One region of the Micromonospora sp. NPDC047620 genome, then DNA from elsewhere that is predicted to be linked to it. Evidence: riboswitches for the same ligand, from Rfam matches in the RefSeq annotation. Region 1 holds a riboswitch; the other holds the start of a gene.
The links. A riboswitch is a leader RNA that binds a small molecule or an ion and turns the genes downstream of it on or off. The one in region 1 is predicted to bind thiamine pyrophosphate.

Region 2: another riboswitch for thiamine pyrophosphate. It lies ahead of thiE (thiamine phosphate synthase); the one in region 1 lies ahead of ACGF5C_RS25410 (ECF transporter S component).

Annotation. Positions count from the first base shown of each region.
Region 1 is NZ_JBIDDG010000024.1:14,649-20,134, reverse strand. Features, by position in the region: gene ACGF5C_RS25415 (ABC transporter ATP-binding protein) at 13-1,428, opposite strand; gene ACGF5C_RS25410 (ECF transporter S component) at 1,539-2,129, opposite strand; TPP riboswitch at 2,202-2,307, opposite strand; gene ACGF5C_RS25405 (permease) at 2,507-3,508, shown strand; gene ACGF5C_RS25400 (TIGR03943 family putative permease subunit) at 3,505-4,332, shown strand; gene ACGF5C_RS25395 (alpha/beta fold hydrolase) at 4,362-5,192, shown strand; gene ACGF5C_RS25390 (sugar isomerase domain-containing protein) at 5,264-5,486, shown strand, end outside.
Region 2 is NZ_JBIDDG010000002.1:267,569-273,054, forward strand. Features, by position in the region: gene thiD (bifunctional hydroxymethylpyrimidine kinase/phosphomethylpyrimidine kinase) at 1-407, opposite strand, end outside; partial or broken gene ACGF5C_RS03535 (thiamine phosphate synthase) at 575-1,171, opposite strand; gene ACGF5C_RS03540 (thiazole synthase) at 1,240-2,010, opposite strand; gene thiS (sulfur carrier protein ThiS) at 2,015-2,215, opposite strand; gene thiO (glycine oxidase ThiO) at 2,206-3,414, opposite strand; gene thiE (thiamine phosphate synthase) at 3,408-4,034, opposite strand; TPP riboswitch at 4,029-4,137, opposite strand; gene ACGF5C_RS03560 (aldo/keto reductase) at 4,664-5,486, opposite strand, start outside.

The DNA.
Region 1 (5,486 bases):
CGTGCGAGCTGGTCACGGCCGCTCCAGGGTGACGCGCCGGTCGGCCAGGGCGGCCACGAACTCCGGGTCGTGGGTGACGGCGACCAGGCCGTGCCCGGCGTCGCGCAGCTCGGCGAAGAGGTCCACCAGCTCCAGCCAGGTCCGCCGGTCCTGGCCGAAGGTGGGTTCGTCGCAGACGAGCAGGCGGGGCGCGGTGGCCAGGGCCGTCGCCACGCTCAGTCGCCGCGCCTCCCCACCGGACAGGGTGTACGGGTTGGCCGCGGCGAGCTTCGTCAACCGCAGCCGGGACAGCAGGCCGTCCACGGTGGACCGGACCGCCGTCTCGGGCTGGCCGGTGCGGCGCGGGCCGAGGGCCAGCTCGTCGAAGACGGTGGTGGCGACGAACTGGTGCTCCGGGTCCTGGAAGACCGAGCCGATCCGCCGGGCCAGCGCCGGTGCGCGCCAGCGGTGCGGGGGAGTGCGGGCGTCGGAGCCGGCCAGTGCCGCCGTCGCCGCGACCCGGCCGGCTCCCGGCTTGAGCAGCCCGCCGAGCAGCAGCGCGAGGGTCGACTTCCCGGCCCCGTTCGGGCCGAGCACGGCGAGCGCCTCGCCGGCGCGTACCGCCAGGTCGACGGCGGCCAGCCGGGGCGGCAGGCCGAGCCGGTCGGCGGTGAGCAGCAGGTCGCCGGCCGGCGCGGTGGCGTGGCGGGGCGGCACGGGCCGGCCGGGCACCCAGACGCCCGCGGCGGCGAGCGCGTCGCCGTGGGCGCCGAAGACGGCCTCAGGCGTGCCGTCCGCGCGGACGCCGCCGGCCGGTTCGAGCACGACCACCCGGTCGACCAGCGGCAGCGCCTCGGCGACCCGGTGCTCGACCAGGATCAGCGTGGTGTCGGCGTCCAGCGCGCCGGCCACCGCCGCGCGGATCAGCGCCGCGCCGGTCGGGTCCAGGTTGGCGGTCGGTTCGTCGAGCAGCAACAGCCCGGGCCGCAGGGCCAGCACCCCGGCCAGGGCGAGGCGTTGCTGCTCGCCGCCGGAGAGGGCCGCGGTGGGCCGGTCCCGGTGGTACGGGAAGCCGACCCGGGCCAGCGCCTCGTCGACGCGGGGCCAGATCTCCTCGGCGGGGACCCCCCGGTTCTCCAGCCCGAACGCCACGTCGTCGCCGCTGCGGGCCATCACGAGCTGGGTTTCCGGGTCCTGGAAGACGATGCCGACCCGTTCCCGGCCCTTGCGGGGGTCGAGCCCGTCGATCTCGACGGTGCCCTCCTGTTCGCCCGAGTCCTCGGGCAGCAACCCGGCCAGCGCGGCGAGCAGGGTGCTCTTGCCGGCGCCCGACGGCCCGAGCAGCAGCACCCGCTCGCCGGCCTCGACGCGCAGGTCCACCCCGCGCACGGCCCACGCCCGACGCCCGGCGTGCCGCCACCCGAACCCCCGCAGTGTCACCGCCCCCACGCCGTCCCCCTTCCGGCCCGCGCGCAGGCGTCGATCATGAGGTTGGCGGCACCCACGGAGATCCACGTCGCCGTCCACCTCATGATCAACCCCGATTCCGGTGGTGCGGGTCAGATGGCGGCGCGTTCGCGGCCGGCGGGGAAGCGGTCCAGGACGCCGGTGCCCGCCAGGGCGCGGGTGAGGGCCCAGCCGCCGGCGCCGGCGACGGCGGCGGCGCTGACGACGGTGAGCAGGGCGTACGGGACCCGGTAGCTGCCGAGCGCGTAGTCGACGTTCCAGACGAAGAAGTCGAACAGCGCCGCGCCGAGGCCGGTCAGCGCACCGGCGAGCAGCGCGGTGGGCAGCCGGAACGAGCGGTACCGGAACGCGGCGAAGGCCACCTCGGCGCCGAGCCCCTGGATGAGGCCCTGGACGATGGTGATGCCGCCCCACTCCGAGCCGAGCAGCGCGGAGACCGTCGCCGCCACCGCCTCGCAGAAGAGCGCCGCGCCGGGCTTGCGGATCACCAGGCCGCCGAGCACGGCCGGGACCAGCCAGACGCCGTACATGATCGCCTGGCCGGCCGGGAAGAACGCGAACGCCGGGTCGACGGCCCGCCACAGCAGGCCCCAGGCCCAGAAGATGACGCCGAACGCCACCGCGATCACCGCGGCGATGACGACGTCGAGTGTGCGCCACCGGGTGGTCGTGTTGTCTCGCATGATTGCTCCCAGTCCTGAACGCGAACCAGGAGAAGACGCACGCCGCGCCCGGTGTGCCCGGACGGCGGCGCGGCTGGAGGTCGACCGAACTCCCTGCGCTGGCATTACCCAGATCAGGTTCGAGGGTCTGCGGGCGGTGCCCGCACTCTCAGCGCTGTGCGCTCCCCTGTCGGATGTGAAGTTGTCGCGCCGACGCTAACACCTTTGAAGATCATCGGGCAAAGTGATCTTTCCGCAGGTCATGAGCGCGTTCGCTCGATCCCGTCGGTTCCGGCCGGTACTCTCAGGCGGCCACTGGCGGAATCGGCGGAGGAAACCACGTGACATCCGAGGTTGACCGCTCCGTGCCGGACGGGCGCGCCCCGGGGGCGGTCGGTGTGGCCGCGCCGGGCGTACCCCCGCACGAGCCGGCGGGCGGCGGCGGGAGCGCCTGGCGGGTCGGGTCGGTCGAGGTGCTCGCGGGCCTGCTGGTCCTGCTGGTCGTCTTCCGTGAGCCGCTCGCCGGGGCCCTGTCCGCGCCCCGGCTGCAGACCTGGACCACCGTCTTCGTCTCGGTCATGGTGCAGGCGGTGCCGTTCCTGGTCTTCGGGGTGCTCCTCTCCGCCGTGATCGCGGTCTTCGTGCCCCGGTCGTTCTGGGCCCGGGCGCTGCCCCGGCACCCCGCGCTCGCGGTGCCCGTGGCGAGCGCGGCCGGCGTGGTGCTGCCCGGCTGCGAGTGCGGGTCCGTGCCGATCGCCGGGTCGCTGATCCGGCGCGGGGTCACCCCGGCCGCCGCGCTGGCCTTCCTGCTCGCCGCCCCGGCCATCAACCCGATCGTGCTCACCGCCACCGCGGTGGCCTTCCCCGACGCCCCGGAGATGGTCCTCGGCCGCGGCGTCGCGAGCCTGGTCGTCGCGATGGTGATGGGGTGGCTGTGGCTGCGCCTCGGCCGGGCCGACTGGATCCGGCTGCCGCGCCGGCCGGAGCTGGACGACGGCCCGCGCGGGCGGGCGTTCTGGGCGGCGGTCCGGCACGACGTCACCCACGCCGGCGGGTTCCTGGTGGTCGGCGCGGCGGCCGCCGCCACCATCAACGTCGTCGTGCCCGAGCGCTGGTTGCAGACGCTCGCCGAGGACCCGGTGCTCTCGGTGCTCGCGCTGGCCGTGCTCGCGGTGCTGCTCTCCCTCTGCTCGGAGGCCGACGCCTTCGTGGCCGCCTCGCTGTCGCAGTTCTCGCTGACCGCCCGACTGGTCTTCCTGGTGGTGGGGCCGATGGTCGACCTCAAGCTCATCGCGATGCAGACCGGCGTCTTCGGCCGCCGGTTCGCGCTGCGGTTCGCCCCGGCCACCTTCGCGGTGGCCGTCGCGGTCGCCGCCGCGACCGGGGCGGTGCTGCGGTGAACCGGCAGGCGCAGGCCGTCGTCCTGCTGCTGCTCGGGGGCGCCGTGGTCCGGGCCAGCCTCACCGACCTCTACCTGCGCTACGTCAAGGAGGGGCTGCGCCCCTTCCTGGTCGCCGCGGGCCTGCTGCTGGTCGTCGCCGCGGTCATGACCCTCTGGTACGAGCTGCGTCCCGCCCTCCGGCGCGACGCCGTGCCCCCGACCGCCGACGGCAAGCACGACCGCGCCCCTGCGCCCCCGACCACCGACGGGGACCACGACCCCGCCGACGGCGAGCACGAGCGCGCCGGCCGGGACGACGCCGCCGACCACGGGCACGGCCACCACGAGCCGCGGATCGGCTGGCTGCTGATCCTGCCGGCGCTGGGTCTGCTCCTGGTCGCCCCGCCCGCCCTCGGCTCGTACGCGGCCGGGCAGGCCGGCACCGCACTCTCCGCCCGGCAACAGCCGTCCGACTACCCGCCCCTGCCCGACGGCGATCCGGCACAGGTCAGCGTGCTCGACTACGCCTCGCGGGCGCTGTTCGACCGGGGCGCGTCGCTCGGCGGGCGCCGGGTCCGGCTGACCGGTTTCGTCACCACCGGCCCCGACGGCCGACCGCTCCTGGCCCGGATGGTGCTCTCCTGCTGCGCGGCCGACGGGCGGCCGGTCAAGCTGGGCCTGACCGGCGCCGCCCCCGAAGGGCTCGCCGACGACACCTGGATCGAGGTGACCGGCCGCTACAGCGACCGGATCGCCCGGGACCCGGTCAACGACGCCGAGATCCCCTACCTCGACGTGGAGTCCTGGCGGCAGGTGCCCACCCCCAAACGCCAGTACGAGTGACCCCGCCAGCCCTGGGTAGGCTGGCGATCATGCGGATCGAGGCGCGGGGGCTCACGTTCGACGTACGCGTCGGCGGTCCCGAGGGCGGCGCGCCCGTCCTGCTGCTGCACGGCTTTCCCCAGCACGGCGGGGAGTGGGACGACGTCGTCCCGCCACTGCACGCCGCCGGCCTGCGCACGTACGCGCCGGACCAGCGCGGTTACTCGCCGGGCGCGCGGCCCGAGGCGGTCGAGGCGTACCGGATGCCGGAGCTGGTGGCCGACGCGTTGGCCGTGCTGGACGCGCTGGGCGTCGACGCGGCGCACCTCGTGGGGCACGACTGGGGCGCGGTGGTGGCCTGGGACCTGGCCGCCCGCCACCCGGAGCGGGTCCGGACGCTGACCGCGGTCTCCGTGCCGCACCCCGCCGCGATGGCGCACGCGCTGGCCGAGGACCCGGGGCAGAAGGCGCGCTCGGCGTACATCGTGCTGTTCCGCAAGCCGGGCAGGGCGGAGAAGGCGCTGTTGGCGCTGGGCGCGACCGGGCTGCGCCGGATGCTGCACGGGGTCGGCGACGACGAGCGGGTGGCCGCGTACGCGGCCCCGATGCGCGAACCCGGCGCGCTGACGGCGGCGCTGAACTGGTACCGGGCGATGTCCCGGCGGGACATGGCGGCCACGGGGCCGGTGCCGGTGCCGACCACCTTCGTGTGGAGCGACCGCGACATCGCGATCGGCCGGACCGCGGCCGAGGCGTGCGCCGGCCACGTGAGCGCCGACTACCGCTTCGTCGAGCTGCCCGGGGTGAGCCACTGGATCCCCGACGAGGCGCCCGCCCCGCTGGCCGAGGCGATCCTGGCCCGGGTGCGGGGCCCGGCCTGACCGGTGCGGCGTCGCCCCGCCGGGGTGGCCGGGCGTTCCCGACGGACGTACGACATGGACGGAGGAGAGACATGACGGTGAGCGCCGAGGACTACCTGGCCGTGGTGACCGAGACGATGCAGCGGGTGGCCACGAGCCAGCGCGAGGCGGTGGGGCGGGCCGCCGACCTGATCGCCGACGCGGTGCGCGCCGACGGGGTGGTCCACGCGTTCGGCACCGGCCACTCGGAGGCGCTGGCGATGGAGATCGCGGGCCGGGCCGGCGGGCTGGTGCCCACCAACCGGATCGCCCTGC
Region 2 (5,486 bases), on a different contig from region 1:
CAGTTCGGCGTCGCCACCCGGGCGTACGGCAGCAGCCGCTCGACTGCGGCGACCGCGCCCAGCCGGCGCCCGCTGGTGGCGACGAGCACCGGGTCGACGACGAGGTGCGGCAGCCGACCGTCCCGGGCGGCGTCGGCGACCGCGTCGGCGATGGCCGGGGTGCCCAGCATGCCCGTCTTGACGGCCCGTACGGCGAAGTCGGCGAGCACGCTGTCGAGCTGCTCGGTGACCGTGCGCGGCGGCAGCGGCAGGACGGCGTCGACGCCCCTCGTGTTCTGCGCGGTGACCGCGGTGATCACGCTGGTGCCATACGCGCCGAGGGCGGCGAAGACCTTGAGGTCGGCCTGGATGCCCGCTCCGCCGCCGGAGTCCGAGCCGGCGATGGTGAGCACGGTGGTGGGTGTCATCGGCCCCCCAGGGTGGTTGGGGTCGGGGGCTGCGGCACGGTGGCGCTTGGGGGCTGCGGCCGACCGTGCCCACTCCGGTCGGTCAGGCTTGATCCCTGCGTGGGCACGGTCGGCCGCAGCCCCGTACCGGAGACCTCCGCGCGGTCCTGCGCGGTACGAGGCGGCGGGGAGACCGCCGACCGGAAGGCGGCGGTCAGCGTGGCGGCGACCTCGGTCGGGTCGTCGGCGCGCATGATCGCGCCGAGCACCGCCACTCCCGCCGCTCCGGCCCCGGTGCAGGCGCGTACCTGCTCGGAGGTCTGCACCCCGCCCAACGCGAGGACCGGCACAGGGCTGGCCTCGATCAACTCCTGGAGCCCCTCCGGGCGCAGAGGTGGGCCGTAGCCGGGTTTGCTGCGGCTGGGGAAGACCGGCGACAGGGTGACGTAGTCCTCGCTGGTGACGCGGCGCAACTCGGCCTCGTCGTGACAGGAGCGCCCGACCAGGCCGAGACGCGGTGGCGGGTACGGGCCGGCCGACGGCAGGTGCACCGCGTCCCCGTCGAGCGGGTCGAGCCCGGCGACGACCAGGGTGCCGCCCGCCTCGGCGAGGATCGAACGCAGGTCGGCGGCGATGGCGGCGCGCTCGGCGCGGGGCAGGTCCTTCTCCCGCAGCACCACCCACCGCACTCCCCCGGCCACCGCCCCGGCGACCACCTCGGTCAACGGCCGCCCCGCCTGCCACCGGTCGGTCAGCAGCACGACGCCGGACGGCCCACGCGGGATCCTGGTACGGAACGGCCCCGCCAGGGGCGCTTCCGCACCAGGATCCGCCGGAACGGGACCGGGGCGGGTCACAGGTCCGGCCGTCCGTCGTCGGGGGTGGATGCCAGCGCGTGGAAGCGGCGGGCGATCCGGCCCGCCCCGTACGCGAGCCGTCCCGCCTCGACCGCGTACCGCATCGCGGTGGCCATCGCCGCCGGGTCGGCGGCCCGGGTGACCGCGCTGGCCAGCAGCACCGCGTCGCAGCCCAGCTCCATCGCCAGCGCCGCGTCGGAGGCGGTGCCGATGCCGGCGTCCAGGATCACCGGCACGTCGACGCTCTGCCGGATCAGCCGGATGTGGTGCGGGTTCGACACGCCCAGGCCGGAGCCGATCGGCGCGCCCGCCGGCATCACCGCGGCGCAGCCGACGTCGGCCAGCCGGCGCGCCAGAATCGGGTCGTCCGACGTGTACGGCAGCACCACGAACCCGTCCGCGACGAGTTCCTCGGCGGCGCGCAGCAGCTCCACCCCGTCGGGCAGCAGCGTGCGCTCGTCGCCGATCACCTCCAGCTTCACCCAGTCGGTGCCGAACGCCTCCCGGGCCAGGTGGGCCACCTTGACCGCCTCGCCCGCCGTGTAGCAGCCGGCGGTGTTCGGCAGCAGCCGCACCCCGCACCGGTCGAGCAGGTCCAGCAGCCCGCCGGCGGTGCCGGGGGCGGTGTCGACACGGCGCAGGGCCAGGGTGACCAGTTCGGTGCCGGAGGCGCGGATCGCGTCCTCCAGCACGCGCAGGTTGGCCGCGCCGCCGGTGCCGAGGATCAGCCGGGACGTGAGACGCACGCCGCCCAGGTCGAGGCTCACCGCGTCACCCGCCCTGGGCGGCGCTGAGCACCTCGACCCGGTCGCCGTCGCGCAGCACGGTCGCCGGCCAGCCGGTACGCGGCACGACCTCCCCGTTGACCGCGACGGCCAAGCCGCGCTGCTGGTCGGTGACCGCGCGGACCAGGTCCGCCACGGTCGAGCCGCCGGGCAGGCTGCGCCCGGCGCCGTTCACCGTCAGTTCCACGTGTGCTCCTCCTCGGGTGCGAAGGCGCCGGACCGGTCGTCGGCGGCCCGGACCACCGGCCCGGCGCTGCCGGCCTGACCGGCGGTGACAGCCGGATCGGCGGTGGCGGCCGGATCGGCGGTGGCGGCCGGCGCGAACCGGTGCGGGGTGAAGGGGGCGAGCAGCGGGTCCGCCGTACCGGTGACGACCAGGTCGGCGACCAGGTCGGCGGTGACGGGGGTGAGCACGATGCCGTGCCGGTGGTGCCCGGTCGCGACGAGCACGCCCGGCCGGCCGGGCAGCGGGCCGAGGATCGGGGCGTTGTCCGGGGTGCCGGGGCGCAGGCCGGCGAGGGTCTCGACGAGGTCGTACTCGGCCAGCTCCGGCAGCAGGTCGACGGCGGCGCGGAGCAGGCGCAGCACCGCCCCGGCGGAGACGTCGGTGTCGGCGCGCTCCTCGACGGTCGCGCCCACCACCACCTCCCCGCTGTCGCGGGGCACGAGATAGACGTGCTCGCCGTCGGCGTACCCCCGGATGACGTGCCGGAAGCCCGGCGCGCCGCCGCCGGGCGCGCGGAGCCGCAGCACCTGGCCCTTCACCGGCCGCACCGGCAGCCCGGTCAGGGCCGCCGCCCCGCAGCCGGCCGCCACCACCGTGACGCGCGCGTCCACGTCGGACAGCCGGCGCACGGCGGCGGGCACCAGCGTGGCACCGGCCCGTTCGGCGGCCGCGCGCAGCGCCGGCACCAGCCGGCGCGGGTCGACCTGGTGGTCGGTGGCGGCGAGCGCGCCGCCGCGCACCCGGGGCGCCAACGCCGGCTCGCGGTCCCGCAGCGCCGAGGGGCGCAGCGGCGTCACCGGCAGTCCGAGGCCCTGCTGGTACGCCCACAGCCGCCGCGCCTCGGCCAGGTCGTCGGCGGTGAGCCCGACCATCAGCGTGCCCTCGGTGCGGTAGCCGACGTCCGCGCCGGTGGCGGCGGTCAGCTCGGCGGCGAAGGCCGGCCAGCGGGCGGCGGAGGCGGTCAGCAGCCCGGTCAGCTCGTGCTCGCCGAAGTACGCCTCGGCGACCGGGGCGAGCATCCCGGCGGCGACGTGCGACGCGCCGGAGCCCGGGGCGGGATCGTGGACGACGACGCGGAGCCCGCGCGCCGCGCAGCGCCACGCGATGCCCAACCCGACCGGTCCCGCCCCCACCACGGCGACGTCCGGCCGGCTCAGCACCCCAGCGCTCCCAGCAGCTCCGCCGTCGCCCGGGCCGGATCGGCCGCCCCGGACAGGGCCCCCACCACCGCCACCCCGTACGCCCCGGCGGCCAGCAGCGCGGGCGCGTTCGCGGCGGTCACCCCGCCGATCGCGACCACCGGCACGTCCACGGCGGCGGTGACGGCGCGCACCCCGGCCGGACCGATCGGTGCCGGCAGGCCACTCTTGGTGCTCGTGGCGTGGCAGGGGCCCACGCCCAGGTAGCTGGCCCCGGCGGCGACCGCCTCGGCGGCCGTCCCCGGCTCGCGGGCGGTGGCCCCGAGCACGGCGGTCGCGCCGAGCACCCGGCGGGCCGCCCCGACCGGCAGGTCCGCCGCGCCGACGTGCCCGCCGGCGGCGCCCACCGCCAGCGCCACGTGCAGCCGGTCGTTGACGAGACAGGAGACGTCGTACGGCGCGCAGAGCGCGACCACCCGGCGGGCCAGGTCGTACGCCTCCCGGTCGGTGGCGTCGTCGGTGACGCGGACCTGCACGACCAGCTCGGCGCGGGCCACCGGAAGGGCGGCCCGCAGCACAGCCAGCGGATCCCGCCCGGGTCGGGTGTCGGTGATCAGATGCAGTCGCCCCAGGGACGGCACGGCAACACTCCTCCCTGCGCCGGCATTACCCGGATCAGGTTCGACGGTCGGGGGCTCTCAGCCCCCCTCTCAGCCCGGTGCACCGGGCTCCCGTGGGTCACTTGCGCGTGTCACCGTACGACGGATCGCCGGATCCGCCAAGGGCGGGACGCGGATTTCACACCGACCGTCCGAAGCCGACGACCGGGGCGACGCGTGACCGACCCGTCACGCGATGCTGTCCGGATGCCCTCCCCCGCCCGGGTCCCGCCCCGGCTCGCCTTCCTGCCGTTCCGCGGCAGCGCCGCGATCGCGCAGGGGCTGCTGACCCGCGCCATGCTGCGCGGTCCGACCTGGCAACGCCTGCTTCCCGACGTGTACGTGCACCGGGACGCCCTGCGCGCAGCCGACCATCGGCTCTGGTGCGCCGCCCGGCAGGCCCATGGGACAGCCGCCCGTCCCGGCCGGCCGGGACGGGCGCGCGGGAAGGGTGACGGGAGCGGGTGGAACACCAGGGCTGCCTCCCGGTGTCGGAGACGTGCGTGGTGTTCCACCCGTGGCGACCCGGGCCTGGGCGGGCGCGCGGGGACGGGTGGACGTCGACACCGCCCCGGCACCGTTACGGGGTGCCGGGGCGGTGTCGACGTGGCTCAGAGGATGGCGCGGAGGGCGTCGAGGTCCTCGTCGGTGGGCTGCCAGGCGCCCGCCTCCGCGTTGGAGCGCACCTGCTCGGGCGTGGTGGCGCCGGCGATCACCGAGGTCACCGCCGGCAGGGCGGCCAGCCCGCCGATGGCCACCTGGAGCATCGACAGCCCCCGCTCGTTCGCGTACGCCTCGATCGCCTCGATCGTGTCCCAGTCGGCGGCGGCGAGGCGCTGGGCGTACCGGCCGCCTCCGGCGAGGCGGCTGCCGGCGGGCGGGGCCTGGTCGCGCTTGTACTTGCCGGTCAGCAGGCCGTTGGCCAGCGGGAAGAACGGCAGCAGCCCGAGGCCGAACCGCTCGCAGGCCGGCACCACCTCGGCCTCGGCGGAGCGTTCCAGCAGGCTGTAGTGGTTCTGCGCGCTGATGAACCGGGACCGGCCGTTGGACGACGCCACCCAGTCCGCGTCGGCGATCTGCCACCCGGCGAAGTTGGAGTTGCCCAGGTAGCGGACCTTGCCGGCGCGGACCAGGTCGTCCAGCGCGGCGAGGGTCTCGTCGATCGGGGTGCCCGGGTCGGGCTCGTGCATCTGGTACAGGTCGATGTGGTCGGTGCCGAGCCGGCGCAGTGATGCCTCCACGGCGCGGGCGATGTAGCGCCGCGCGCCCCGTGCGCCGAAGTCGGGGCCGTTGAGGCCGTGCATGTCCATGCCGAACTTGGTGGCCACCACCACGTCGTCGCGGCGGCCCTTGAGCGCCTGGCCCAGCAGTTCCTCGGAGCCGCCCTGCGGCTCGCCGTAGATGTCGGCGGTGTCGAAGAAATTGATCCCGGCG